3 regions of the Sporolactobacillus caesalpiniae genome follow, and region 2 is predicted to be linked to each of the others. Evidence: riboswitches for the same ligand, from Rfam matches in the RefSeq annotation. Region 2 holds a riboswitch; each other region holds the start of a gene.
The links. Region 2 has a riboswitch for S-adenosylmethionine ahead of ABWW58_RS16280 (hypothetical protein). Riboswitches for the same ligand answer to the same signal wherever they lie in the genome.

Region 1 (10,274 bases), on a different contig from region 2:
CGGTACTAGGCAAGGGCAATAAATATGCACTGATCAGTTATGGTGGTAAGACCGGTTATGTGCAGAACATTCATCTGAATTCACAAGCTTTCCGATCCTACAATGCCTATGTCACATCGAATACGTTGAAAATTCGCGATAATGCGAGTGTGCATTACAACATTTTGAGTACGATGAAAAAAACAGATCAGGTCAGTGTTACTGGTTATGGGAATAAATATGCTCAAGTGATTCGAAATGGCATCAAGGGTTATGTACAAAAGAAATACTTGAGCACGACAAAGCCTCTTTCATATGATGTTCAACCTATTACTGTTTATCAGGCTTACATTGGGTATGACAAATTGAAAGTCTTTCAAGAACCGCTCAAAAATGCAGCAGTGATTGGAACACTTCGAGAAAAGACAAAGGTAAACGTGATTGGTCAGAGTGGAGATTGGCGAAAAATTCAGTATGAATCGCTTGTTGGATTTGTAGATAAAAAGTATTTAGAAACAGATTTAAACCATTTCAATCCACCTACAACGAGTACATCCGATTTTGGTGTAGATATTTCGCATTATCAAGGGTCTGTTGATGTTAATGCCATAAAAAATGCAGGTAATCGTTTTATCATTGTGAAGGCGACAGAAGGGCCTGATTATAAAACAGACCGCAACCGATTTTTTGACGATGCCTATTTTGAATCAAACGCAGTTTCAGCAAGCAAAATTGGTTTAAATGTCCATGCATACTATTTCTTCCGGGCAACAAATGAAGATGAAGCAAGAAACGAAGCTTCTCATTTTATTAACGTCATTAACAATGCGAGAAATAAGGGAGCTAAGATCCAATACTTATTTCTCGATGTTGAAACAACGAATGGCGTAAGTAAGGATCAACTTACTAAAAATGTACTTGCATTTCTAGCTCAGATGCGTGCGAACGGTATGAATCAACTGGGAATCTATTCAGGACTGTCATTCTATAACAATTCACTAGATCTCCCTCAGATTGTTGAATCGCAAAAAAATCAAAGTTCTAAGTTCCTCGTATGGCTTTCCCGTTATCGAGGCAAGGACAGTTATCTTGGACCTGGATTTACAGCAGATATCTGGCAGTACACGAGCTATGGGACTTCATCCGGTGTTGTCGGTGCAGTTGACAAGGATATCTGGTATTACACAGTTAATGGATTGTAATTATTAATGAATTCAGATCCCCTGTATGTTGCGGATGCTTCCGCTGCACACGTAGGGGATTTTTCTTTTGAATGCTGTGCGGCAATTCATTAGAATTGAACCATATACAGTCTGATCAAAGAACTTGGTTCGAAAGAATTGGAAAAGAGGGTGTGCGGTGTGAAAGGATTAAAGACGGCTATTGCAAACATACTATTGACCTTATCCATCTTATTTGTCTTCTACCTGACATTGATTCCGCATGGAGTCATCCACACCGGAACTGTTACCGGCACGCCTATCCAGCGCTTTAACGTTAATTTAAATCCACTAGTGATCTTTCAAAACGTTCAATCAGCTTCTCTATTCTATTTTATCATTGATGATCTGGGAAATATCTTGTTGTTTCTTCCCTTTGGTTTTTTTCTGACCATGAAGTATCCACAGTTCAGATGGCCTCATGCGATCTTTATGGGTGCACTTTTTTCCGCGACCATTGAATGGATTCAACTTTTTCTGCCCAACCGTATGACTGATATTGACGATGTGATTCTCAATACAACCGGTGCTGTTTTGGGTTACATGCTTTATCGGTTTGTTCAGCGTGAAGAATGTGGATGAGATGAAACCGTAGTGAATCATTACGGAACATGGACTTCCGAGAGGATATGTATGCCGGCGAACAATTTCGTTCATAGTACAAGTAGGGCAATCCTGCTCCGGACATTAGATCACAGGGAGATGCTTTTACATGACCAATGATGAACTGATCACCGAACTCGGATCAGAGGCAGTGCTGAATTATGAACGGAATACGGCGTTGTTTTATTTGCTGATGGAGAAAGGGATCATCACGCAAGAGGAATTTGACGAGAAGTTCAAGAAAATTCATGAACACTTCGATGAGCATTTGAAGGGCATTTTCGGCGATGAGATTGATTCTGAATAAAGAAACATATGGTTTTTTTCAACAAATCAGTGACGTTTTTTATTCATAACAAATAAAACTCATTGAAATACTATGGAATAGTCTTGACTATCTGTTTAATTTTTCGTACACTCAATACACCAATTAAATAATTCTTATCAAGAGTGGGGGAGGGACTGGCCCAATGAACCCCAACAACCAGCATGGGAAACGATGCACGGTGTTAAATCCAGCAGATCGATTCTGAGAGATAAGAAAAATAAAGTCGGACGGCAGCGGCGGTTATTTTTCTTGCACTCAAGAAAAGTAATCGTTTTTATTTTTGAACTGCCGCAAACTTTAACTAGGGAGAAGGGACACCATGAGCTGTACATGCATGATGGCATAATACAAGTAAATTTATAGGAATAATAATTAAATGAACCAACAGACAAAAATTGGGGGAAGAACAATGAAAAAGAAATTGGTTGCATCCTTGCTGGTATTTATTCTCTTACTGACCGTAACAGCTTGCGGGAATAGCGCAGCGTCTGATAAGAAAAAAGCGGTGAAGGTCACGACCGTTAATGTAGGAACAGAAGGCGCATACCCTCCTTATAACTATGTGAAATCGAATGGTCAAGCTGATGGCTATGATATTGCTGTGATGAGGGCGGTTGATAAAAAGGTACCGTCGCTCAAATTCAAGTATGTTCCTACGGCTTGGGATAGTATCTTCGTCGCGCTTGAATCGGGAAAATTTGACATTATTGCCAGTGACCTCGGAAAGAACCCGGAACGTGAAGCGAAATATTTGTTCTCTAAACAGCCTTATCTATACGGAAGTTCGCAAATCATCTATAAAGCGGGAAGAACGGACATTAAATCGCTAAAGGATCTGTTTGGCAAAAAAGTGGCGGCTGGCGTTGGAACGAACACAACGACCGCATTGGAAAAGTTCAATAAAGAAAATGGCAATAAAATAAAGATAAAATACACTGATGGAAATATTAACAATGCTTTGCAGGAAATTGATTCCAAACGAGTAGATGCGACCATCAGCAGCATCATCACGACCAAACTGACGGCAAAGAAACTTGGTATTAAGGTCGACGGGACAACAGCTCCTGAACTGGGAATTAGTCCGATTCATTTGCTCTATGTGAAAAATGATCGCGGAAGCAAATACCAAAAATTGATCGACAAAGCACTCATTTCTCTGCGTAAAGACGGCACGTTGGAGAAATTATCTATTAAATACCTTGGCAAAGACTATACAACCAAAGAAGCGGCAGAAAAACAGTAATTTACGTTTAGAGGAATAGGATAAACTAATGGGAAAAATTTTCGATCCGGTATTTATGATTCACTCGTTTCCTGAGGTGTTGCAGGCACTGCCTACGACACTGTTCATTGCTTTTATGTCTGCGGTGATTGGACTTGTGATTGCGTTTATTGTCTCGTTTATCAGGTATGCGAACATCAGGATCCTGAGCCCGCTCGCAAAGGTCTATATTTCATTTATCCGAGGAACTCCGGATCTGGTTCAAATCATGCTTGTGTATTACGGGATCCCTTTGTTTCTAAAAGCAATTAATGCAAAATTTGGCACGGCGTTCGATGTGAACGGTGTGCCAAGTATTGCTTTTGCGATTGTCGCACTTGCGATAAATGCGGGGGCTTATATGTCTGAGACCATGAGAAGTTCTCTGCTGGCAGTTGATGCCGGGCAATTAGAGGCATGCTACAGTGTCAATATGACGCGGCTTCAGGCGCTCCGGCGCGTGATTGTACCACAAGCGATCGGAATTGCGATTCCGCCGTTGTCCAATTCACTGATTTCCCTTATTAAGGAAACGTCGCTTGTCTTTACGATATCCATCATTGATATCATGGCTCAAGCAAAAATTGTCGGCTCACGTTCGTTTCGATTTTTTGAAATTTACGTGGTCGTATCCATTATTTATTGGGTGATCTGTGCGATCGTAGCCTTTGCTCTTTCCAAGGTAGAAATTTACGCGCGCCGCTATGAAAGGAAAGTAGACAAGTGATCCAATTAGAAAACATTACGAAATCGTTTAAAAAAACACAAGTCTTAAAAACTATTAATCTTACCATCAACCAAGGCGAAGTAGTGACTCTTATTGGCCCAAGCGGTGCGGGTAAAACGACGCTTCTGCGCTTACTAAACTGGCTGGAAGTGCCTGATTCAGGACGGATTACTGTGGGGGATGCCTCCATTGATGCATCGAAATACAGCAAACACGATGTGAGGCGTCTGCGCGGACAGAGCTCAATGGTCTTTCAACACTACAATCTATTCAAGAATAAGACGGTGCTTGAAAATGTTACGGAGAGTCTAGTTATCGTCTCGAAGCTAAAGCGAAAAGATGCCGAAGAGAAAGCTGAATCCTTGCTGAAAAAGGTCGGCATGGGAGATAAGCTGTACGATTATCCGGCTAATCTCTCAGGTGGGCAGCAGCAGCGCGTGGGTATTGCACGGGCGCTTGCAGTTGATCCCAAAGTCATGCTTTTCGACGAGCCGACGAGCGCACTTGATCCGGAATGGGTCGGTGAGATTCTTCATCTAATTAAGGAAATCGCTGCGCAAGGAATGACCATGATCTTGGTGTCACATGAGATGCGTTTCGTTCGGAGTGTGGCAAGCCGAATTATCTTCTTGGAGAACGGAGAACTCGTTGAAGATTCGAATCCGAAAGAACTTTTTGAGAACAGTAAAAGTGTTCGAACCAAGGCGTTTCTCCAAAAACTGACTTATGAGGAGGAATGACATGACTCAGTCTGGATTAGCAAAAGAAACGCTTCGGACGTTGGAATCATTATTTCACTGGTTTCATCGACATCCTGAGCTTGCACTCAATGAATTCGAGACGACGAAAAAGATTAGAGCAGTGCTTCAAGAGCATGACATCGACATTTTGCCGAATCCACTGGAGACAGGAGTCTTTGCGAAGATCGGCGGGAAAAAATTGGGTCCTTTAATCGCGTTGCGAGCGGACATAGATGCACTGCCGATCAACGAAGAATCCGGTTTGTCCTATTCTTCTGAGCATCCAGATCGGATGCACGCGTGTGGGCATGATTTTCACTTAACCAATTTACTGGCGACGGCGCTTGAATTAAAGAAAATTGAAGATCAGTTAAACGGAACTGTTTTACTTATTTTTCAACCGGCTGAAGAGGTAGATCATGGAGCCGACAAAGTCGTGCAGACCGGAATATTAAAGGGTGTGGAAACCATCTTTGGTCTCCATGTGAATGATGAGCTTCCGACCGGTGTCATCGGAGTGAAAGAAGGCAATCTGAATGCCGCAGTTGATCGCTTTTTTGTCACGTTCAACGGGAAGGGCGGTCATGCCGCTCATCCTGAAGGCGCCAATGATGTGATTGTCGCGACCGGTGAATTTATTGTCGCCGCTCAATCAATCGTCAGCCGAAATGTTAGTCCGTTTGAGCCAAGTGTGGTTTCGATTACTCATATTGAATCCGGAAAGACATGGAACGTGTTGCCGAATACCGCTTTGCTTGAAGGAACAGTCCGATCTTACGACAAAGCTGTGCGGGAGAAAATTAAAACGCGGTTGCGGGAAGTGACCAATGGAATTGCCGTCACCAATGGACTTACCGGTGAATTTAAGTGGGTGGACGGTGCTCCGGCAGTGGTCAATGATGGTCGCTTAACGAAACTGGTTGAAGAGGTTGCAAGAAAGAACAACTTTGAAGTGGTGGAATTGGAACCGAGCATGGGTGGCGAGGATTTTTCCAGCTATCAGCAGATTATTCCCGGTACTTTCTTTAATGTAGGGGTAAATTCCCCTTATCCAGTTCATAATAGTAAATTCAAAGTCGATCCCAAAGCCTTTGAGACTTCTGTTCCTTTATTTGTCGCTCTGGTCAAGACCTACTTCGAAAGGAGTCCGCATGATGGTGAAACTCTTTTATCCTGATTTCTTTAATGATGTGTTCGGCCCGATCATGCAGCCGGGTTCGAGCGGCAGCTTTGCCGGTACCAGTCGTGTTGGCCGAGTGGCGCATTATCTAATAAAATCGCCGCTTTTGCGTACGACGATTTCATTTAATCCCAGTGACAAACGGCATCTGAGAAATCTAGGAAATATGATGGATGATCGAGGTTATCTTGGTGGTTTGCAGGACTTTGCTCCTGATGATGTTCGGCTCTTTGATGCGCACAAGCTTGCAAGAAAAAAAGGTATTTCTTATGAATTTACTGCTTTGGAGGAAGAGAACGCTTACCAAGGGAGTGTGCAGTTTGACTTAATCGGCCGAGACGGTCAAACGGGACAATTAATCGGGCAGTCTGTAGGCGGCGGAATGATTGAGATTTATGAAGTCAATGGCTATCCGATTCACTGGCAGGCGGATACCTTCGGCCTACTGATTCAGGATCCGGATGGCGCGTATGCCGATCAAGTGGCCGACCTGATTGACCGTTTCGAAGATAAATACGTCACGCATAAACAGTTGAAAAATAAACAGGATGAATCCGGTTATTTTATTGAATTTTCATCCGCTATTTCTGTAAAAGATCTGGAACACTTTTTTGAAAACGAGGACTTTCTCTTTTTTCCGGCGCTCTTGCCGGTTGTCACCACAGTAGGGCGTAAACCTCAATTGTTTCGAACGGTTGATGAATGGATTGAGCTTTCGCATGATCGGCAGCAGAGCTTCGTTCAGACAGCAATTGATTATGAAAAAGGTTTCTCCGGATGGAGCGAGGCAGAGATTGTTTCCTACTTCGAGAAAATCGCGCGTATCTTAACTAACCAGATCCATGCGCTGGAGAATTTGGGGTATGCGAATGTTCCGGACACACCGCTGCTTCCAGTTTATGGAAAGCAGTGGAACCGTTATAAAAAGAATTCAAGCCATTTGGTTGATTCGCTGACCTCGCGAATCATGGATTATGCATATTCAACAAACGCGAAGATTCCCGGTGTTGTTATTGTTCCGGGCCCAATGGGAACCGGTGGCGGATATCTGTATTCTGCGCTTGAAGCGGTGCGTGAGGCGCGTGGTTTTCCCCACGAAAAATTAGTGGAAGGCTTGATTGTGGCTGCGGGACTCGGCGCGATTGCATTTACACACGCGCATGCCTCGGGCGAGTCCGGTTGCGTTGGAGAATCGGGCATCTGCTGCGCGATGGCGTCCGGCGCAATCACCTGGATGGCGGGAGGAACAGGTGAGCAGGTGCAGCATGCCGCTTCGATGGCATTGCAGGCGAACATCGGGATTCCATGTGATCCTATTCCCGGCGGACTGGAATTTCCATGTCTCACCCGCACGGTTCGTGCCGCGGTCACTGCACCTATGTATGCTGATATGGCGCTTTCGGGGATTGATCCATTAATCCCTTATCACGAAGTGCTCTATGCCATTGAGAGAAACCGCCTAGAGAATCAAAAGGCCGTATGCGGACCTCTGTGCGGCGTAAATTGTACGTTAACCGCACAAAAATGCGCCTTGTTCCTCAAAGATGAGGTCATGGGCGATAAGCTGAAGTATACCGCGCCGGTTTCATAAAAAAGTCATTTGTTATATGAAGAAACAGCATTGAAATCAGTGCTGTTTTTTTATTGCTCTCTTCATTGACTGATGTGTTAGCATGAAAATAAGTAAAATAGACCTTTGATTGCGAGATCCATTTATTTAAGAGGAGGCATTTGCATGGATACAGTCATTAATAACGGAACTTTGATTGATGGGAACGGCGGTGAACCCATTAAAGACGCGGTCATTTTTATGGAGGACAATCAGATTAAGGCAGTTGGACAAGCAGGACGAGTAGCGATTCCTAATTCAGGAGTCAGTATCATTGATGCGCAGGGCGGCTACATTCTTCCAGGCTTTTTTGATTTGCACGTTCATCTCTTGATTGAACCATGCAACATTGCGGAAGCACTGAAAAACCCGTTCAGTTTGAAATTTTTCCAAGCAGTTCATCATATGCGCGATCTTCTCGATGCCGGGGTTACTTCGGTTAGAGACGCTGGTTATACAGATGCGGGTGTTAAAGAAGCGGTTAACCGCGGGATTGTCGCCGGTCCGCGCATGCAGGTAAGTGTGACTGCTTTGACGAGTACCGGCGGTCACGGGGACAGCTGGGTACCGTCGGGAGTTGATGTGACCATGCCGTTCATGAATGCATACCCATCGTTGCCAAATGGCATTTGTAACGGTGTTGACGAGGTAAGACAGAAGGTACGTGAAGTGATTCGAGATGGTGCCGATATTGTGAAGGTCCATGCAACGGGCGGAGTGATGAGTCCGACCGACACGCCTCAATTCACAGAGTTCACGATGGACGAACTAGAGGCGATTGTGGAGGAGGCAAACCTGCGCGGTCGCAAAGTCATGGCACACGCGCAAGGCAATTTGGGTGTCAAATTCTGCGCACGTGCCGGTGTTCATTCGGTGGAGCATGGCATTTATCTGGACGATGAAGCTATTGAGCTTTTACTTGAAAACGGGACATATCTCATCCCTACTCTGCTCGCCGGTGTCTCAGCAGCCAAAGATGTGGCACATATGTCGAAGTTTTCGTTGGAGAAGGCTAAGGAAGTGGTCGGTATTCACCATGAGAGCATTGCCAAGGCATATCAGGCCGGAGTAAAAATTGCTATGGGTACGGATTCTGGGGTTATGCCTCATGGACAGAATTTGCAGGAACTGGGTTTGATGTGCGCGATTGGCATGAGCCCGATGGAATCGATCGTCGCGTCTACGAAAGTTGCAGCCGAATGCATGGGCTGGGATGACAAACTCGGAACCGTCGAGACCGGGAAATTGGCTGATCTCGTGATCCTAAGCAAAGATCCGCTCCGCGATATTCATATTGTCGAGGATCGTAAAAACGTAGTCACCGTTATCAAGGACGGCAAGATTGTCAAAGATATTCGAAAAACAGGCGAAGAAGTTAGTGAAAAAAAAGAAGAGATTGAGATACAGTGAGTCACCGATAAGTAAATGTAGAAGCAATATGAAGCGCAGGCTTGATTTTGAGCCTGTTTTTTGTTAGATAAAAAGCTATGATGAACGTTTCTAATTAGAAAAAGATTGTGAGTGAACAGCAGCCTAGTCATTCATGTCATGTAGGTTGCTCTGAATAACTATAAGTCGAAACAAATTCAAATGCGGCACTGTCATCTCACTTCGTAATCATGGTGTATTATAATAGAAACAATGTGTGATTTAGTTAAGGGGCGACGTTATGGATAAAGAGCAATCACTGAAACTAATTGAAGAATTATCGAATGCAAACGGGGTTTCAGCTTTTGAAGATGAAGTTACCGCTATTTTTTCGGATGCGGTACGGCCATTTGGCAAAGTTGAGGAAGATCATATGCGCAATGTGTACGTACAGAGGAATGGGAACAGCGGCAAAAGGCCGATTGTTCAGCTTGATGCGCATAGTGATGAGGTCGGGTTCATGGTTCAGGCGATCAAACCAAATGGCATGCTGCAATTCGTCATGGTTGGCCACTGGGCGGCAGTGAACATTCCTGCTCATAAAGTTCGCGTGCGTAATCGAGACGGTGTTTATATTCCGGCGATTATTTCCAGTACGCCGCCCCACTTCATGACAGCGGAGCAGCGTAAGGTAGTTCCGCAAATTGCCGATATGGCGATTGATGTTGGCGCGACTTCGGCGGAAGAAGTGGCGCACGATTTCAAAATTGATATTGGTGCTCCGGTTGTTCCGGATGTGACCTGTGACTATTTGGAAGACAAGGATTTGCTGCTTGGCAAGGCTTTTGATAATCGCATTGGAACAGCGTGTATGGTTGATGTTTTGCGTGAACTTGACGGCCTTGAGCTTGGTGTGGATGTTGTCGGATCTTTATCTGCCCAGGAAGAGGTCGGTGATCGAGGCGCTCAGGTGACGGTACGGAAAATTCAGCCGGATTTATCCATTGTTCTTGAGGGTCCGCCGGCGGATGACACGTTCATGCCGGACTACATGATTCAGACCGGAATGAGACGGGGGCCGATGCTGCGTGATCTCGATACATCGATCATTGTCAATCCACGATTCCAGAAATACTGTTTGGATACTGCTAAGCGGCACACTATTAAAGCACAACGAGCGGTGCGAACGGGCGGAGGAAATGACGGTGCCGTGATAAATCTCTATCAAGGCGCTCCTACCGTTGTGGTTGGTGTTCCGG
Region 2 (10,274 bases):
CGTATTGGAGATTGTCGAACACGAGAGTATTGTTGATTTCACCGCACTGTTAACAGCTATAAATTTCCTGAAGAAAATGGGTATTTTGATTGCGGTTGATGACTTTGGTAAAGGTGCCGACACTATCAATCGGACAATCGAAATTGATGCAGACTACATTAAATTGGACCGCTATTTTTCAGTAGGTTTGACCCAATCGAGAAAGAAACAGGCTTATGTTGAATTTCTTGTCCGCTACTGCACAAAGTTCAATGCCAAATTAATTTTTGAAGGACTGGAAACCGAATGTGATATTGCTTGTGCGCAGATGCTTGGTGTGTCATTTGCGCAAGGCTTTGCAATCGGGAGGCCACAGTCGATTTCTAAATCAATGTGAGGTGTTTTTTATGTCAGATAATCTAGTAATCATTCTTGGAGCAGGTATTGAGGGTCTATTTTTATTAGCGATTTTGTCAGCATTCATTCTTCACTATAATAAAATTATAAGCAAAGATCGCAAACTCATAACAAATCTCAGGCAAAAGGTTTACAAAAAGAATAATTCGGAAGAACAATCAGGAGAAAGACGCAGACATCATCGTGTTGTGCTTAAAGATGAAAAATGTTCAGTGAAAGTGCTTGATTTTGGTGAGCGAACATTACAGCGCTTGAATAATAAATCGTTTATGGTCGATATGCTTGATATTAGTCTTGGTGGCATGAAAATTAAATGCAGCATTGATTTTCCTGTTAAGGAAGAGGTGGATGTCTCGTTATCCTTTGCGAAAGTGGATGGAACGATGATTCATGTTAACGGAATGGTCGTCAGAAAAGAAACGAAGCATGGTCATGCTACAATTAACTATGGCATTCAGTTTCTGAATTTAAGTGTAAAAGAAGAGACAGAGATTCAGTTATACATAAACCAGAAAGAATTATCAAGAAAGCTATTTAAATCCGCGGCCGACCAGTAAACGGTCGTTATTAATGGATGCGGATATGAGGATCTTACACAATAGAGCTCAGAGAACCGTTTTGTTTTAACGAATAAAAATCTGAACTATCAATGATTTATCGCAGATTTCTCCAACCATTTCATGAGGTCAAGGGTGTCGGAGCATTCGAACCGGCACCGTATTCCGAAGATAAATGATTCGAGAATTTGAGAGGAAAGTGATAGACAATGACCATTGATCAACTTGAAACATTCCTTGCCGTCGTGAACAATAAAGGGTTTCGCCACGCATCACGCAAATTATTTCTCACCCAACCAACAGTCACCACACGAATTCAAATGCTTGAAAGAGAATTGAATGCGACGTTATTCATTCGTTCCAGACGACATTTCTCCCTATCTAATCAAGGCGCAGTACTTCTGCCGTACGCGCAAACCATTCTTCTCCTTTACCATCAGGCGAAGGAGGAGCTGAAAAATGCCTGACTTTTCACCGTGTCTGAATTAATCTTTTGACAGATTCAGATCTTCACGATAAAATAAGAAAAATTAATTGAATCCTTGTGTTAGGGATATGTGACCCTAATAATTGAAGTAAATGCCTATTTATTTTTCAAATTATTATAAAGTGTAACAATTTTGTGATCCTTTAATAAAATGGACAAAATACCTTTTTTCCTCATGAATTGTAGCAGGCTTGCTGCAGCACTACTGGTAGCCTAGCCATAAAGATGCCGGGACGAACGAAGAATGATGAAGGTATGATATAAGGAGGATGCTACACATGATGAATCATCTGAATAACATGAAAGTTGATGACTATCTGGACCTGTATCTCTTCGCCACGAGAATTAAAGATCATGAATGGCAAAAAGAAATTAAACGTAATCTTGCCGCCCTTCTGAAGGAATCGGCAGAACGCGAGCGCGCGCGAGCAAGCGATCTGCGCGTGCAATTAGGCTATGTGAACCGCAGAATCCTGGGCTTGTATCAGCAATTGCGGAATCGCAATGTCGAACTCACTGAGGAAATAACCAATGAGCTCTATGCGTTGAAGCAGCGCAGGTTGGAATTGGAAGCCGAGATTGGACAAATAAGAGAGCAAAATCGCCGCATTAGTTAATGCGAGATCAAAATAAAACGGTCGTCTCAAAAAAGGGACGACCGTTTTCTGCACGCGGATAATCAACGTTCTTCAAGATAAATGGCAATGGTCAATTCAAGAGGTTCGCCTGGCTTGACCATGAGTGCTTCGGACTTATCTTCATTGAATGTATTGGTGAGTGCGGTCCATGGTTCAACGCACACGAAAGGCTGATTCCCCTCAACCCAGAGCACGGTATATTTGTAGCGAGCATCTTGCTTGATGACAACCTTCTTTGACGGACTGAAATCAAATTCAAGCTGCGGATCACCGCTGTCAAGCAGGACAACGGATTCTTTCAAACCATGCATATCGATTTCGCCACTGAACGGTTTGATTTGATGATCATTGTAATCAAGGCAGGTCGCGGCTTTACTCTTAATATGAAGCTTTTGGTTTGCTCGTTTAAAATAGGGATGGTAACCGGGATAGACCGGCATCGCATCGTTGGAGAGGTTGCTGATGGTTTGACCGACCGTCAATTGACCGTCTGCCAGCGTGTAGGTAAGCACAACCTCAAAGTCGAATGGATAGGATTCGCGCGTCTTTTCAGTGCTGTGGAAGGAAATTTTTACTGCCGCTCGATCATCGTCGGCAGCACTGCGGATCACCTGCCAAGGACGGGTGCGCGCGAGACCATGGTTGTCCATGTGATAGACGGCGCCGTTCCATTCGTACGTCTTATCGGTAAGCTGACCGGCGATTGGAAAGAGGACGGGAATGCCGCCGCGCACGTTTTTGCTTGTGTCATAAAGCGTCTCCTCATTCATGAACAGTACGTCTTCACCATCGGTATGAAAACCTGTCACGATACCACCGCGCTCAGGGCAGATATCTACGTAAGAAGCATCGTCCGAAAGCCGGAAAAAATGTAATCCTTGCTGATCAAATTCTTTAACCTGATACATACAGATCCCTCGTTTAGTTTATAGTTAGTTAAGCATAATTGAGTGCACATCTTTGATGCTCATACACTTACTTTAACAAAAAAATAATGCGCTTACATTAATATGTGAAAAATTTAACAGAAATGATGAAAAGATGACGTCAAGCCAATGAAAAAACCGCCGGGCAGTAGATCACCCAGCGGCAGCTGCCTATCTGTTAGCTCTTGCTTAGCTCCTGCAGGAACAGGCAATACGCTTTTTGAATGCGCGTGAAACTGCTCAAACGGTAAAATTCATTTGGCGCGTGCGGACGTTCGTCATCCTGCGACCCGCCGAGCGACAACGTTTCTGCGCCAAGCATATCTTTGAACAGGCTGGTGACCGGAACCGAACCGCCTGCCCATTGACGCTTTACCGGATGCCCGGTCATCTCTTCCAACACGTTTTCGAGCACCTTAAGTGCCGGGTAATCACCAGGCACGCGGTATGGAGGCGTTCCATGCTCGTCCTCAATCGTTACGTCCACCGAGCGGAATGTGTGCGCCTTAATATGCGCTTCCATCAATTCTTGAATCCTTTTCGGATCCTGATCCGGAACAAGGCGCGCAGTAAGTTTAGCATGAGCCTCGCACGGAATGACCGTTTTGCCGCCTGCGCCTTGATAGCCGCCCCAAATGCCATTGACTTCCAAGGTAGGGCGCGCAACTCCGCGTTCCATTGGCGTAAACTCAGGTTCACCAAAGAATTCTTTGAAACCGACACTCTCGCGGATACCTTCCGGGAAAGAATCAAATTGGGCGACTTGAGCTTTTTCTTCATCAGACAGCGCATGAACCTGATCATAGAAGCCGTCAACCAGAATGCGGCCGTCCTCATCACGCATCGAATCAAGGATGCGGACCAGCTCATGGATCGCGTTCGGCGCGATCCCGCCGCCGAATCCGGAATGCATGTCCATATCCGCCGTCTTCACATTGATTTGCATCGAAAAGACCCCGCGCACACCGGTGCCAACCGTAGGATTTTCCTCCGTACCTACGCCGCTGTCGGCACTAATCACGAGATCGCATGCGAGCAGTTCCTTATGTTTCTCAAGGAAACCGCTGAATGACCGGCTTCCGATTTCCTCTTCACCTTCGAACAGAAATTTAATGTTTACCGGTAGCGTGCCGTCCGTATTGAGCAAAGCCTCGCAGGCAACAATGGGCAAAAGCAGATTGCCCTTCATATCCGTAGCCGCACGCGCGAACACTTTTCCATCTTTGATCACCGGATCGAACGGATCGGAATCCCACAGTTCAAGCGGTTCTGCCGGCTGCACATCAAAATGTCCGTAAATCAGGACCGTCGGCTGTCCTTCCGCATGCAGCCAGTCACCATAAACAACCGGATGACCACCGGTTTCCAGCGTTCGTACATGCTCAATCCCCGCCTTTTCCAACCGATTATCAACCCACGCCGCAGCAGCACGTACATCCTTCGCATACGCCGGATCAGCAGAGATACTCGGAATCCGCAGCAATTCGATAAATTCCTTAAGAAAACGTTCTTGATTTTTAGCCAAATAATCATGCCATTGATCAGATATGATGGACCATCTCCCACTGTACAAATAAATTTTTTCCTTAAAAATTGTCAGGCTACTTCTAGTTTAGTTTATTCCGACAACACTGTAAATCCGAATATGGAAACATGTGCCAATGCTGAAAAAACAGCTGAACAAGTCACCTGTCGGTATGCCCAATTATTTTCGGATCGGCGATATGGATGCACTACCGATCTTTTTTAGTTCCGATAAATCGCGCTCCATGATTTCCGGATCATCTGATAAACCTTTCGCGAGCTCTTTTTGGAGCCGGCGCGCCATCGGTTTCATCGTCGCGTAGGTGATCCCGCCGGACACCGCGCCGCCCAAAATGGGGACAACCTTCGATACACCGCGGGCAAACGTTCTCTTCGTTACCTTAGAACCAAAAAACGCGGCAATCTTGCGGATTAGCGGATAGTAGATGGTTTGCTCCAGCGCTTTTTGCGGAATACGCTCGAGTGCTCGCGCAGACAGCTTGGACGACAGAACGCGCAGCATTGCGCCCGTTCCGCTGACACCGAGCATCGCGCCAAGATAGAGGATCAAGGTTTCACGGCCCTTTTTTGTTGAGAGATCCTGATCGCCCCATAGATTCTCGCGTCCATAAAGATAACCAAGCTCCTGAGCAAGACGCAGCGCAACCGCATAGAACTGCGTCGTATCAGCGGGAATGGTCGCCGCGATGGCAAGGCCTCCGGGAATCCCCGCCGCGAATGACATCGCAGAGCTCTTCCAGGTCGCACTCTGAATCAGTTGTGTCGCTCGCTTCTCAAGTTCCGCCTGTCCGAAATAACGTGCGGGTCCACTATCAATCAGTCGCTCCATATCTTCTTTTGGAAATGCGCGCCTGAAAAAATCCTCACGATTGACTTTCAATCCCGGCATCTTCAAGATCACATCAAGAATAGTATGAGTAAGTTTCGTTGTCTGCATGAATGAGCTCCTTATTAGGTGCGTATTTGCCCTGATTAAATTGTTCTCTCCTAGTAATACTGTTTCCAGTACCGGCTTGTTTCATTTGTCTTAGATTTATCAATTGTAATAAAACGCATAAAAATTATCGGAATAATCATTGACGAAACGATTTTACGATCGTACAATCGTAACAACACTTGAAATAGCGTGGTACTGTTACGATTCATCTGAATGCGGCAAAGGACGTGATGCAGCTTTGACGATCGACCAATTGAATACATTTCTAATGGTTGTCACGTGTCATAGTTTTCATGGCGCGTCCAAAAGACTGTTTCTGTCGCAGCCATCGGTCACCTCGCGAATTCAGGCACTTGAGAAGGAGCTTAATGTAGACCTCTTTATACGGCAAGGGCGCGGCGTTCGCTTGTCCGCACAAGGCGAGAAGCTTGTTCCCATTGCGAAGCGGATGGTGTCAATGTATCATAAAGCACACAATCTTAGCGATATAAACGAAAGCTCACATGATTCAAGCAAAAAAATCCAATGAAATTAATTCCGATAAGAAAAGTATTAATTTAACTGTTGACAAGGAACAGGATTCACGATAAACTAATAGCAATCAAATAATCTTATCTAGAGTGGTGGAGGGATTGGCCCAATGAAACCCGACAACCAACGCAGCAATGCGCACGGTGTTAATTCCAGCAGATTTATTCTGAAAGATAAGAAAAATAATGCGAACGGCGCAGCGGTTATTTTTCTTGATCTTCAAGAGAAATGACCGTTTTTCATTTTGCTTTGATGCAAAGAAGCCGGATCATTCTTATCTAGAGAGGCGGAGGGACCGGCCCTGTGAAGTCTCAGCAACGGGCTTTTATAAAGTACCGTGCTAATTCCGGAATGAAGATAAGAAGGGGTTTTTTATATGACAACACAGACGAATGATTTACAAATTGATGATTATTTAGACTTGTATCTTTATGCGAAACAACTCAACGATCTTGCATGGCAAACTGAAATCAAAAAGCAACTTGCAGAATGCGCTCAACGGTCCCAATTACCAAAAGCAGATGGGGAAACAGAGTTACAGGATCAGTTTCGGGATGTTAATCGCCAAATCCTTCAGTTGTATCGATCCCTGCATACAGGGCAGCAGCTTCTGAACGATGACATTACTGCAGAATTGTTTGCACTGAAGCATCGCCGTGTTGAACTTGGCAAAGAAATTGACCGACTGAGGGTTCAAAATCAAAGAATCTGCAAATAAGCGCGGTTCTTGGTAATCGGCGCGATTCATAGAAGTTTTTTATCAATTGAAGAGTGGTAATGGGCATGAAAGCAAGCTTTTATGCCTTATTTGCTGTTCACTTATCTTTTTGAAACTGCAGATCTGCTTTGATAATCCCTTTTTTCATGGTAAGTTTGAGTTGTGGGAAGAGCTGTTGAAATAGAACCTTTTCCGCAAATAAACTTTTTGGAGGGATTTTACGATGGAAAAGATGGACATGATGAACAAATCAATGATGATGCCAATGAATATGATGATGATGATGGAAATGGACAAGATGATGTGCCAAATGAAATGCATGCAGATGATGATGGAACGAATGTCGGGCATGGACATGATGATGGACGACATGATGATGAGCAAGGATGAAATGATGAGCTGTATGCACAAATGCGACGAAATGATGACCAATATGATGGACATGATGAGCAAAATGAAGTAATTTTAAAGGCATATTTTGGACTTTTGTGATCAAAAAAAGATCTTCATCTTATTTCAAATAGCAATATTTTGAGAACATCGCTCAGATAGTGCGTTACTTTCTTAGCGATGTTCGTTTTTAGTTTTATAGTGAAGAACAGTTGAGAAACGAATCAGTCCCAACCGGTAAATAGATCGTAACCAGCTAAAAAGATCTTAGCGGAAATAGTAACAAATTTTGTCCGGATATATCGAGATAGATAAAAAAACACTTGAAATATAACTAAACATAGTGATATAGTATGATTAATCTCAATCCTTCTGTTAATGTAAGACTCACACCTTGTTCTCTGCTTACTGCAGAGGACTTTTTTTATCACCAATTTATAATGAGGAAAAAAAGGAAAATCTGAAATGTTGATGTGAAAAAGTTAGCACTGTGTCTATAAAAAGCTGCACTACCCGTTTATCCTTGCCGGTACGACGATAAAGTCATAAGATTCGGTTGGGCTGGGCGATCAGGTAAGCGCCCAATTTGAGAAATAAACGGAAAAATTCCGCTTATTTAGAAAATGCAAGAAAAAATAGCTTAAATAGACGGAGAAATTCCGGTTATCGCATCGAAAACCGTGAAAATGGAGGGTTTTGCTGTGCATAAGCGGAAAAATTATCCTTATGTACCTGTGAACCAAGCGCTAGGATGCATATAACCGGAAAATCTCCGCCTATTTTACTCCGGCCGCGTTACTTAATTAAGGACCAAAATGATTGACATTAGAGATGTCTGTTCACGCACATGGTTGATGATTCAAAACGGTATTTGGGGCAAAGGAATGTTCGCTAAATGTAAGGGATCTTTCGCTATAAAGGGAAACTTTCGCTAACTACGCATACATCCTGTATGCAACGCGAAAGTCACCACATCCTGTGGAAGTACGTCCTGTAAGCAACGCGAAAGCCATCACATCCTGTGAAAGTACTTCCTGTAAGCAACGCAAAAGCCACCGTATCCTGCGGAAGTACGTCCTGTATGCAACGCGAAAGTCACCACATCCTATGGAAGTAAGGACCGGCCTGTGCCCTCGTTTTTTCATATGTTGCCATTTAGTTTAGCTTGCCAGGCGGCGGTATACACAACCACCATCTCTTTTCCGATAAATCAGCCATTTCCAAACCGCTGCTTTATTTTCGTTTTACCAGTAAATTATTCATAGGGCTGATCAGTACGTTTTTGGGTAAAATGACGATATATATGGCATGATCAGTCAGGGTGAAAAACAAATGATCCATTATGAAAACTATAATCCATATTGGCCGGAAACCGTAATTTTCTGGGGTGCGGGAACCACTGAGCCGCTTCATATGAAAACGACAAATGAGCTTGGGAAAATGTTTCAGACGTTGACTGAGGCAGATAAGAATCTAGGAAAAGCTATTGATCAGGTCATTCCTGAAGCAGATGAACGGGTGCGCAGCGAGCTTAAGGCGCTGCTTGAACTGATTGATTCGGAATTTCATGGTCACGAGGATGAAGCTATACGCGTGCTGGATATTCCGAAAGATCGCGCGCAGCACCTGCAAATGCTCTATGATTGGAATGCTGTAAAGTTGGTCATTGAACGCTGCCCGAGGAATCGAAATCATCGATTCAGTCTGGATGATTTATATAATTTGCTTGATCTTCATATTCAAGCGCATAAAGGAATCGAAGTTGATCAACGGTTCATTACGCTTGATCGACTGATTGCAGCCCGGCGCACACTAACGATGCTGACGCAATTAATTCATGCTATCGGTTATGAGGAGCTCCTGCATGATTCGGACACAAAGGCGCTTTATCAACACTATTATAAATTTGCCATGATCCTTGCCGATCGAATGCGTGAGGAAGGTGTCCAAAAAACGGCAAAACAGATTTCATTTGATGATCGAAACTTTTATCTATTCAGTTATGCCATGATTTCGATGAACTGGGATCCGATTTTACTTTGGTTGATTTTCAATGCGCATAAGGAAATGAACAGTGCAGCGGATTGCCCGAAGATTGGTGATCCACCACAGCCAATGAAGCTGTTTAATGATCTCGTACATTTTATTGCCGTCAGAAAAGTTGAAGGCCGATCGCCATCGGCTTGGTTTCCGATGAATGAAACCGCGGTGCAGCAAATGAATGACAGTGAGTACCAAACCGGAAGGCGAATTCGAATCGGCAAATTTTACTTTCCACATGGCTGCCACGGATTTCGGCAATGCCCGAAGTGCGGGAAACTCACCTTTTATTTGGGGAATGAATGGTGCATTGATTCGCCATGCCTGTTCCCACCGCAGATTATTCCCTCGCTTTCCCCGAGGAGTCCGCGTTCACTCGAAGAGAAAAAAGCCATTGACGCAGGTATTTTTGATGCGGTTCAGTGCACCTATTGCGGGACCATTACCGAGGCGCATCACACAGCAATTGCGATGCAAACGCATTTTAAAGCAGCTCAGCCCTCATTTATTCAAGAAATCCAGAATGACATGAAAGTGGCCATCGAACATGCACAGCATATTATTTTCGCCGGTTATTCCTTGCCTGACGATGACTTCATCGATCGGATCATGCTCTCAGCACGTCGGAAAATGGACATAGAGCAGGTCAAGTGCTCGGTAATCAACTTTGATCAGCATGCAAAAGGAGAGTGGATGTACGGAGAGGAGCTCAATGATTTTTGCAGGAAATATGATCGCTCCAGCCTGGCGAGCACATGCAATCGAGTTGCCGGTATCTTCGGCGAAGCGAATATTCGAGGTTACGGCGCTGGTTTTCCAAACGTTTTTATGAAAGACGGGAAGGCGGACAAAGATAAAGTTGAGGAAATGATGCGTATGTGGTGAGGTAAGAAAACGGTCACTACTCGATTGCTTGTTATGCATCGTTCACCAGATGCCATGGTGAAAGAAAGGCACGCGTTTTGCCCTGCCGGTACGACGATATGGTCATAAGATTCGGATGGACGATTAGGTAAGCCGCCCAATCTAAGAAATAAACGGAAAAATTCCGCTTATCGCATCGAAAAACGTGAAAATAGAGGGTTTTTCCGTGCATAAGCGGAAAAATT
Region 3 (10,274 bases), on a different contig from region 2:
CGTGAGTCGTCATCATCATAGCCAATGCGCTGGTTTCCTGAAAAGAAGGATCCGTTTTGAAATAAGGAAAATCCGAATCCGCTGAGGTAATCCGATGATGCTGCCCAACGCGATTCCGGCTTAGGCATGAGCAATGCGAGTACCACAATCACAGCGATGATGCTACTTGTCGCGGCAATCCACGAAAAACCGCTTCTAAGCTCTTTTTTTTCGGTGTTTTTTAACGGAAATTTTTTCCATTTCCACATACTGAGCAGAAGTAATGCGCACACAACAATGCCAATCATTGTTTTACTGCCATCATATACCGTAAACGTATCAATGAGCACGCCGCTTAGCACTGCAAGCGATGTAAAAAGAACAAGCCTTCCCTTCTGAATCCAATATCTGATCGCAAATAGAATCAATCCGAACAATAGAAAAAAGAGAAATGCGCTGAACAAGTCCGACTCCTCTGCCGGCTGTCCATGCCATAGATACTCTATATTTTGACTTATTCCTTCGCCTAATTGAATCAGCCAATCCGCACTCAGAATCGGGTACGTATAAAAGAAGTAATGATGCATTGCATGTAAAATCAGAATACCGCACACAATTGCACACAACCCATTCGACCATTCCAAATAAAAGATCAGCATCATAATCGCGATGAAGATAACGAGTAAACTTTTAGAATTGAGAATAGTCAGTTCAATGAGCGGTTGTGCGCACAGCCATAAAAGAAAGCCTGCCAGCGCATAAATAATCGTATTGATCACTCGATTAAATGGACGCTCATTCAATCACGTTCACCTACCTTTAGTTCCTTTTCCGAAACGATCGTTGCTGAGAACCAAGATGATCTCAAATGAGTGAAGTCCGTTTCAGGCAATTCATCCGTGATATAAAACAACTTTTGCTGCTGTCTGCTCTTCGCTGCAAATTCACTCATGGTAAAAGCAAGCTGCGCGTCCGTGCTCACAGCATAGCCTAAGTAACTTTTATTTCCGGACATGCGCACTTCGTCCGCTTCAAGAACCTGCTGTTTTGTCAGCTCTGCCAATGTTTGATAGACCTGATTCAGCGTGCGGGATGAGCTGTCCTGTAAAAAAAGAGCGGCAGACCCTGAGCGGTACGTCAATAACACGGTAAATCCATAATTCAGAAATGTTTTCACTAATGAAGCGGTATAGGAAATCGCTCGCTCAAAGCGCTCGTCCGATTCCTGCTTTCGCGAAACAAGCACAATCGAGACATAGCGTTCACGCTCCGGTTCAAATTGCTTTGTAACCAGAGTGTTGGTTCTGGCTGTTGACTTCCAGTCCATCCGAGAAGGTCGGTCACTGGGACGGTAGGCACGAATTCCTGAAAAATTAGACAAATCCGCCTGTTGAGCAAAAGCGTCAGCTGTTTGATTCGGCAGATCCAGCTCATGAGCTGCTATAACGCGCGATTTCGGATAAACATAAACGACTATTCTGCTGCTTAATTGGACTGATCGTTCAAAAAATCCAAACGGATCGCCTGTCTTAAGAACAAGACTCTTTAGAACATGCCTTCCTCTTGGCATATTAGATAAATCTAGCGGGATCGTCACTTCACGTGAACACCAACACATAACTCCTGCCGTATGTGTTATACCGTTCCGCAGCGAGTCTTTGGGACTTTCGTAAATGGACATCAAAAAGAGAGGGAAAGCCAAACGCCTTTTCAAATGGATCTGCAAATGAAGTGTATCACCGGAAAATAGTTGATCATTATCAATCGAACGCACAATAACAATTGAATGAAATGGATACAGCAATAGGGCACTCAAATACAAAGCAATAGGGAGAAACGCGTAGAAGAGAAACCAGCTCAGGAAACCTCCGTGAGCGATTGCGAACAAAAACAGTACGACTGCAGTCACGAATGTTGGTACAACACGCAAAATAGAATATAAACGGCCTTTTTCCAACCAATGCCCAATCATTCAATCGGTTCCTTCAATGAGACTGGAACCTTTGTCTTACTGACGATTTCTTGAATGATCGACAAAGGCTCCCTATTCTCATAAGCTGCTTCCTGTTTGAGAATAATACGATGAGCAAGGACATAAGGTACTGCAGCTTTAACATCATCCGGAATCACGTACTCACGTTGTTCAATAAAAGCGATCGCTTGTACTGCACGCAGCAAGCCGATCGTGCCGCGAGGACTTACTCCGAGCGCAATCAATGGGTGCTCGCGCGTCGCCTGAATAAGATCCATTAAGTAATTTTTCATTTCTTTGGAAACGTAAACGGACGCAACTTGGCGACGCAGATACAGGACATCATCCACTGAGAGGATTGGTTTCAAGTTACTGAGCGGGTTATGATCCGGCACTCGGTCAAGCAGTGAAAGTTCATCCCTGCGGTCGGGATAACCTATGGATAATTTCAATAGAAATCGATCGAGCTGCGCTTCAGGCAAGGGGTATGTTCCTTCATATTCAATCGGATTTTGTGTAGCCATGACAAAAAAGAGATCCGGCAACTCCCGAGTAACGCCGTCAACCGTTATATGGCCTTCCGCCATTCCTTCAAGCAACGCCGATTGAGTCTTGGGTGATGTGCGGTTTATTTCGTCTGCAAGAATGATGTTGCCCATCAGTGGACCGGGCCGAAATTCGAATTGCGCATTCTTTTGATTGTATATTGTTAACCCGGTAATGTCTGAAGGAAGTAAATCAGGAGTGAACTGAATGCGCTTGAAATCAGCACCTATCGACTTTGCGATTGCGTGAACCAGTACCGTCTTTCCAACGCCGGGTATATCTTCGATGAGCACATGGCCGCCAGCCAGCAATGCTACGGTAATCAGCTTCACTACCCTTCTTTTCCCAACAACAACAGTTTCCACATGATCAATGAGTTCGGAAATTACGTGATGCGCTTCAACGCTTGAATTCATAAGTAACCTCGATTCCGATTATTTTCCGATTAGTTAAACCATTAACCTTAGTGTACAAAAAAAATTCGATTAATTCCAAACATAGGGCTGAAAAAAAAGAACACACGATATAGCATTCGTCTGTTCTTTTTCCTTTATGATCGCCTGTAGAACAGCATTCACTGACTTACAGTTGGCTCTTAAGCTGTTCTGCTGAAACAACCAAGGTCTCTACTCCCGCACCTATCTGTTCAGTAATTGCGGCAAGTTCATTAATACTATGTTCCGTGACAGATGAAAGGTTGCTGCTTTGATCTGCAGATTCGATAATACTTTCGAATTTCTCTCCCGTATGCTTCGATTCCTGCATACTCTTCTGAATAATCGACGTAGTCTTATCAAGAGAAATAACCACATCACCCGTGACGGTTGTTGATTTATGAATGAGTTCGGAAATTTGAACCATCGCTTTATTGGTTTCTTCAGCCAGTTTCTGAATTTCTTGAGCGACGACAGTGAATCCTTTTCCATATTCTCCCGCTCTTGCCGCTTCAATGGCAGAATTGATCGCCAAAATATGGGTCTGTTCGGAAATTTCTTTGACTAATAAAGTTACTTGTCCGATTTGTTGTGACGACGTTTCCAGTTCGCCAACCATTTTACCCATTTCCTTTACAGACTGGCTTGCAGCCATGACCTGAACAAAAAGCTGTTCCAACTGCTTTTGACCTTCTGAAGCATGTTGTTTCGCGTTTCGAGATACTGTGTCTCGTTTCTGAGAGTTTTCACGCACAATTTTAAATTGATCAAGGAGACTGCGAACCGCTTCCTCACTATGCTCAGAGAGCTGCGTCAACTGACTGCTCACGTGTAGAATAGCCGTGCGCAAGTCCTCTCGTCCAATTTCATACTCTCTTTTTAACGTCTTCTCGTATTCTTCGTCATAAGCCTCAAGAACAACTTGCTGTTCAAAGCTGATCATCTTGTTGATCGAACGAATCACGCGATCCGCCTCGTTCTTGTCCGCAACGTTTTCCAAGACAATGCTGATCAAATTCGAGAGCAGGTTCTGGAATGTGCCCATGTAATAAGGAGGAGTCAGCGCAATCCGATAATGCATAATACCGACCTGAAATCTACGTTTGATAAACGCTTCATCGATCACTCCGGAAAACAAGTCTAACACATGGACCGCCAATGTCTTGCTCAATTTTTCAATCGTACTATATTTATCAATAATTTTCTTAAGCGGTTCAATTTTATAGAAACTGCTATAAAATTCATTTGCCATTCGTTCTATATCTTTCTCTACGAACGGCCGCATCACTTTCATGATTTGAAGATCGAATTCTTTAATGTCAAGCATCTCGATCTTCTCAAGCACTTTCGAGTCCAGAGTATCAATTAACACTTCTTCTGATTTCGCCTTCTCCAACCATGATGTAACCTTTTCTTTTCGGTTTAGTAACTGCACGCCAAACACTCCCATCCAAAATAGTCACAGATCAAACATTCTATAACCAATTCTTTTCCGTCAATGGTGATGGTTCACTGTTTATCCCATTGTTTATGCTAAATATTTTTCAGAAAAATCTTCTTCTGCAAGCGGTCGACTATAATAATAGCCTTGAATGGCTCGGCATCTGCATGATTCGATTGCGAGCAGTTGTTCCTTTGTCTCAATACCCTCCACAATCACGTCGATCCATAATTGTTCGGCCATGGACACAATTGCAGTCACAATCGCTTGATCTCGATTGCTTTTGGCAATATCCAAAACAAATGATCGGTCAATTTTTAATTGATTGATCGGTAAACTCTTCAAGTAACTGAGTGAGCTGTATCCCGTTCCGAAATCGTCGAGACTGACACCAACGCCAAGTGCTCGGATCTCGTTCAGAATCTTAATTGAGCGCTCCAAGTCCTCCGCCATGGTTGATTCAGTGATCTCTAGTTCCAGATATTCAGGACATAGTCCGCTCACTTCCAATGCATGGCACACCCGTTTCACTAATGAATCGTCATGAAATTGATTAAAAGAGAGGTTTACTGAAACAGGAACTCGTGGAGCACCTCGATCCTGCCAGCTCTTCATCCGTTGACATGCCTCTTTAAGCACCCACCAGCCGATTTCACGAATCATGCCCGTCTCTTCAGCGACAGAAATGAAGCCGCTTGGAGGGACGATGCCGCGCTTTGGATGTTTCCAGCGGATCAGAGCCTCAACGCCGATCAATGTCCCGTTGCACGCGTTGACTTGCGGCTGATAAAACAAGACAAATTGATGGTTGTATAAAGCGGTTTGCAATTCGTTCTCAGTGCTTACTTTCATTATAAGCTGTTGATGAAGCTCATTGTTATAAAAGAAATAGCTTTCTTTGTTGCTTTTCTTAGCTTCCCTCAACGCCGCCTCAGCGCTCGCCAAAATCTGCACACTGGAGGTACCGTCATAAGGATATTCGGAGATGCCGATGCTGAATGTTGCATAGATTTCTTTTCCTTCAATAGTGTGCGGTTTCTCAGTGGTGTGCACAAGTTTTTCAGCTATATGAATTAATCCGCGTTTGTTCAAACAACTTTTGCAGATAATCATAAACTCGTCGCTGCTGATTCGAAATAATTCCGCGTTCATTCCATTAAGCGTCTGATTAACCCTTCCGGACAGAGAAATCAGTAACTCATTTCCGATACTTCTTCCGAATATTTCATTTATTATTTTCAACCGGTCAATATTGATTTTCAAAAGTGAAAACGATTGCTTGCTTATTTGACAAGTCTTGATTAAGTCAACAATTGTCTCTTCAGCAACCAAATTATTAGGTAACCCTGTAAGTACATCATGAAAAGCCTTAAAACGTATTTCCTCCGCTTTTTGGATCTCGTACGCTTTCTTCATCTGCTGATAGCTGTCCATGACCAATTGATAGTTCAGATTAAGCACTTTGCCTAACGCATCGGAAATCGTCAGTGCTTGTTCGCTGTAATTGACAGCTTTGATGATCCCATCCATAAGTCTGCGCTGATACAGATGGTTAAGCGCGGCTTGATTGGTCAAGTTTAGATGATGATCAAAGAAAAAAGCCGCCTGGTCCCTGCATATCGTCAGAAAGTGCTGATCGATGATTCCACTGAAAACACTCCGAGCTTGCGTTACGTACATGAGTGTCAGATCTTCTTTTGTCTTCTCAGACAGAACCATACTTTGTATATTGAATAAATCGGAAACAGATTGACTCATCTGCTGAGCAACATGGGCGAAGTCGTGTAACATAAACGGGCGCATCCATCTTACCAATTGTAAATCCAACATGTGGATTTGCGTCAGGCTAATCCGCTGTTTAACCAAATGGTCGCTAATTGATAAATCTACCGCTTGCTTCTTCACTTCCGCGAGCCATTTTTCTCGATTTAACTGTTCCCCCATCTTGTGTTCACCCTCATCATTTCTTTGCTGCCTTAATTTCGTAATTGAGAGACTAATACATTCTTTTTATCGTCACAAGAGGAACAAAAGTGAACAGGTTCATGATTGATTCAAAAAAATTTTTAGCAAAAAACAAAACATTGACGAACGGTCCATTCCATGTTAGTATTCAAATTAACTTAATTAATCTCTTATTGCGAGCGGCGGAGGGACTGGCCCTATGAAGCCCGGCAACCTTTCAGATTTATGAAAAGGTGCTAATTCCAGCAAGATTTCTGTTTTAGAGATCTTGAAAGATAAGAGGGTGCGGATGATATGTCAAGCCTCTCTATTAAACTAGAGAGGCTTTTTGTTTGTCCCCTCAAAAAAATAGGATTGCAGAACACAGGAGGATGATCATGAGTAACGTATTAAGCGCGAATCTTGGATACCCGAGAATTGGTGAGAAAAGAGAATGGAAAAAGGCACTTGAACAATTTTGGGCAGGAAAAATTTCAAAAGAAACTTTTCTAGATACGGTAAAAACATTGCGATTAAGTTATCTAAAAAAACAAAAGGACATTGGTGTCGACCTGATTCCAGTTGGCGACTTCAGTCTCTATGACCATGTTCTTGATACCGCCGTTCTTTTTGGTTTAATCCCTGATCGATTTAAATCAGACGAAAAAGAAGTATCCCTCGAAACCTATTTTTCGATCGCCCGAGGCAACAAAGATGCAGAAGCATCGGAAATGACAAAATGGTTTAACACAAACTATCACTATATCGTTCCGGAAATCACTAATGATACGAAGCCTTATCTCACTAGGAACCGCCTTCTTGATCTGTTCAACGAAGCGAAAACAGAACTGGGTATTATTACAAAGCCCGTTATTGTAGGACCAATCACATTATTGAAACTCTCAAAAGGTTATGATGACGATCACTTTACCACACTGCTTGACGCACTGCTTCCTCTATACGCCCAAGTACTAGGCGAGCTGCAAGCGGCCGGCGCGGAATGGGTACAGATTGATGAACCGATTCTTGTTAGAGAACAAAGCGAAGAAGATCTTGCTGCATTCAACCGCGCTTACAAATTTATTAAAGAAAGCGTTCCTGAATTAAAACTTCTGCTTCAAACCTACTTCGAAGCGATTGACGACTACAAAGAAGTTGTGCAATTGCCTGTAGATGGAATCGGACTTGATTTTATTTACGGCAAAGAAGCGAATCTGGCCGCGATTAAAGCATACGGCTTTCCGGAAGACAAAGTACTTGCCGCTGGAGTTGTTGACGGCCGCAATATCTGGAAGACTGATTTAGCTGCAACACTTGCCGAACTTCAAACCTTGCTTTCAGCGGTTAAGGATCACGGAAAACTTTGGGTCACTCCGTCATCAAGTCTGCTGCATGTGCCGGTAACGGTATCCAATGAAAACGATCTGGATTCGGTCTTACTGAACGCACTTTCCTTCGCAGATGAGAAACTGAACGAAGTCGTTACGCTTGCTAAGGGACTAAGCGAAGGCGAAGCCGCAATCGCTGACGCTGTTCAGAAGAGCAGCGCAGACCTTCAAGCGCTACAGCAATCGGCGCACCGCAATAACCAAGCGGTTCAAAAAGAAATCGACCAATTAGGCGATGAACTGCCGACACGTCCGGGCTCATACAAGCTGCGCCAGCAAATTCAGGCCGACGCGTTCAATCTGCCGCCACTGCCGACGACAACGATTGGAAGCTTTCCGCAGACAAAGGAAGTTCGCCAAGCACGACGTAATTGGAGAAAGGGCGAATGGTCCGACGCTAAATACGAACAGTTCATTAACGACGAGACAGCAAAATGGATTCAAATTCAGGAAGATCTCGGCATCGATGTACTCGTGCATGGCGAATTTGAACGAAACGACATGGTTGAATATTTTGGTGAAAAGCTCGCAGGCTTCGCCTTTACCCGTTTTGGCTGGGTTCAGTCTTACGGCTCGCGTTGCGTGAAGCCACCACTGATCTTCGGTGATGTATCATGGATCGCACCGATGACTGTCAAAGAAAGCGCCTATGCACAATCGCTGACGAAAAAGCCGGTAAAAGGTATGCTCACCGGACCGGTTACAATCTACAACTGGTCGTTTGTTCGCGATGACATAAGCCAAGCGGAAGTCTTCAATCAAATTGCGCTCGCATTGAAAAAAGAAGTGCACGCACTTGAAGAGGCGGATATTCGCATGATCCAAGTCGACGAGCCTGCGCTTCGTGAAGGTTTGCCATTGAAGGAAGCAAAGAAAGCCGGCTACCTCCATGATTCTGTTTATTCGTTCCGTCTCGCGACCACATTCGTCAACAACGACACACAAATTCATACCCATATGTGTTATTCTGAGTTCGATGAAATCATCGATACTATTGATGCACTGGATACCGATGTCATTTCGATCGAGGCCGCCCGCAGCCATGGTGAAATCATCGCCACATTTGAGGATTTTGACTATAAAAAAGGCATCGGACTTGGCGTGTATGACATCCACAGTCCACGCATCCCAAGTGTCGAAGAAATGAAATCTTATGCCGAACGCGCGTTGAAAGTTCTTGATCCAAAGGTTGTCTGGATCAATCCGGACTGCGGTCTTAAGACACGACGCCCGGAAGAGACCATTCCAGCACTCAAGAACATGGTCGAAGCCGCTTACGAAGTGCGTGAAGAACTTAGTAACCACGTTGGAAAATAAGTACTATTAAATAAGAAGCAGAGCCGCGATCATTGTCGCGGTTCTTTTTTTGGTATGCTTTTTAAACTGTAGCGCACAGTAAATACGAACTGCGCAACAAAACAATACCTGATAAAAAGAGACGGACAATTTTGCATTGTCCAGGCGAAATTATCGGAGTTCAAAGAAAAATATCCCCGTTCAGAGCAAAGTGTCAGCGCTCAGGCAAAAATATCAGCGTTCAGAGCAAAGTATCAGCGTTCAGGCAAAAATATCAGCGTTCATTCGTTATGGTGTTGAACTTTCTAGGAATTCGGTTCAACTTTTCGTTCGTTGGGTTGAACTTTTCAAGGTTTAGGTTCAACTTTTCGTTCGTTAGGTTGAACTTCTGGTCTTCGGTTGAACTTTTCCTCTCTTCGGTTGAACTTTTCCTCTCTTCGGTTGAACTTTCCACTCGTTAGGTTGAACCCTCTTGGTTGAACTTTCCACTCGTTAGGTTGAACCCTCTTGGTTGAACTTTCTAGGGGTTCGGTCTAACTTTTCCTCTGTTCAGTCTCACTTTTTATGGTTTGGTCTAAGCTCTAATTTTTCAGTCGAGTATCTTCCGTCTACTGTTCGTGAATGGAAATGTGGATTCTTTTTTCTGAACCATTAAAATTGTTATCCTTTTTTTTCTTATAACGAAAACTTAAATTCTCCGAGCCTCTGGTAAAGGCAAGGATCCGTTGCAATGACCAGCCTAGTATTCGAAGTATTCGGCTTGGCACCTGATGTGCTTCCGCAGGATGGAGTAAGTTCGACGTTACTCGCAGGAAGTGGGCAATGTGCAATGTCAAGGGTTCTTTTTTTTGCCGGGTCGCTTACGTTCTCTGTTATTTTTTTTCATGCAAAAAAAGAGCCTAAGGGCTCTTTTGCTGCTCTTACATATTATGGCTTGAATCGCGAAGCTCGACTTTCGGATGCTTCTGCTGAAACCAGCGCAAGGAAAAGTCGTTTTCAAAAATAATGACCGGACGGTCTTTATAATCAGACACAACCAAATTATTGGAATTGCGTCTGAGTGCTTCAGCTTCCTCGCGATTCGCGATCCACTTAGCAACCTGATGCGGCATGCGCTCAATGTCGAGATCAACGCCATACTCGGCTTGCATGCGGTAAACGAACACGTCAAACTGCAGCGTTCCGACAACACCGAGAATCGTTTCTTCGTACTGCGTCTTGTAAACCTGGATCGCGCCTTCTTGAGCAAGCTGACTCACGCCTTTCAAGAAGTG

Region 1: linked by a shared signal. The riboswitch ahead of ABWW58_RS15180 (transporter substrate-binding domain-containing protein) and the one ahead of ABWW58_RS16280 (hypothetical protein) in region 2 are both predicted to bind S-adenosylmethionine.
Region 3: linked by a shared signal. The riboswitch ahead of metE (5-methyltetrahydropteroyltriglutamate--homocysteine S-methyltransferase) and the one ahead of ABWW58_RS16280 (hypothetical protein) in region 2 are both predicted to bind S-adenosylmethionine.

The regions. Positions count from the first base shown of each region.
Region 1 is NZ_JBEVCB010000007.1:195,786-206,059, reverse strand. It holds gene ABWW58_RS15195 (SH3 domain-containing protein) at 1-1,181, shown strand, start outside; gene ABWW58_RS15190 (VanZ family protein) at 1,341-1,781, shown strand; gene ABWW58_RS15185 (hypothetical protein) at 1,912-2,109, shown strand; SAM riboswitch class I at 2,241-2,345, shown strand; gene ABWW58_RS15180 (transporter substrate-binding domain-containing protein) at 2,540-3,373, shown strand; gene ABWW58_RS15175 (amino acid ABC transporter permease) at 3,402-4,118, shown strand; gene ABWW58_RS15170 (amino acid ABC transporter ATP-binding protein) at 4,115-4,858, shown strand; gene ABWW58_RS15165 (amidohydrolase) at 4,860-6,035, shown strand; gene ABWW58_RS15160 (L-serine ammonia-lyase, iron-sulfur-dependent, subunit alpha) at 6,013-7,629, shown strand; gene ABWW58_RS15155 (metal-dependent hydrolase family protein) at 7,774-9,057, shown strand; gene ABWW58_RS15150 (M42 family metallopeptidase) at 9,317-10,274, shown strand, end outside.
Region 2 is NZ_JBEVCB010000008.1:128,265-138,538, forward strand. It holds gene ABWW58_RS16240 (EAL domain-containing protein) at 1-376, shown strand, start outside; gene ABWW58_RS16245 (PilZ domain-containing protein) at 387-953, shown strand; gene ABWW58_RS16250 (LysR family transcriptional regulator) at 1,163-1,420, shown strand; gene ABWW58_RS16255 (hypothetical protein) at 1,719-2,057, shown strand; gene ABWW58_RS16260 (aldose epimerase family protein) at 2,120-2,986, opposite strand; gene ABWW58_RS16265 (dipeptidase) at 3,183-4,577, opposite strand; gene ABWW58_RS16270 (hypothetical protein) at 4,710-5,486, opposite strand; gene ABWW58_RS16275 (LysR family transcriptional regulator) at 5,626-6,015, shown strand; SAM riboswitch class I at 6,095-6,197, shown strand; SAM riboswitch class I at 6,289-6,381, shown strand; gene ABWW58_RS16280 (hypothetical protein) at 6,394-6,735, shown strand; gene ABWW58_RS16285 (hypothetical protein) at 6,959-7,198, shown strand; gene ABWW58_RS16290 (hypothetical protein) at 8,458-10,050, shown strand.
Region 3 is NZ_JBEVCB010000001.1:79,500-89,773, reverse strand. It holds gene ABWW58_RS00415 (transglutaminase TgpA family protein) at 1-782, opposite strand, end outside; gene ABWW58_RS00410 (DUF58 domain-containing protein) at 779-1,951, opposite strand; gene ABWW58_RS00405 (AAA family ATPase) at 1,948-2,913, opposite strand; gene ABWW58_RS00400 (protoglobin domain-containing protein) at 3,080-4,366, opposite strand; gene ABWW58_RS00395 (putative bifunctional diguanylate cyclase/phosphodiesterase) at 4,460-6,316, opposite strand; SAM riboswitch class I at 6,505-6,619, shown strand; gene metE (5-methyltetrahydropteroyltriglutamate--homocysteine S-methyltransferase) at 6,715-9,021, shown strand; gene ABWW58_RS00385 (peptide chain release factor 3) at 9,921-10,274, opposite strand, start outside.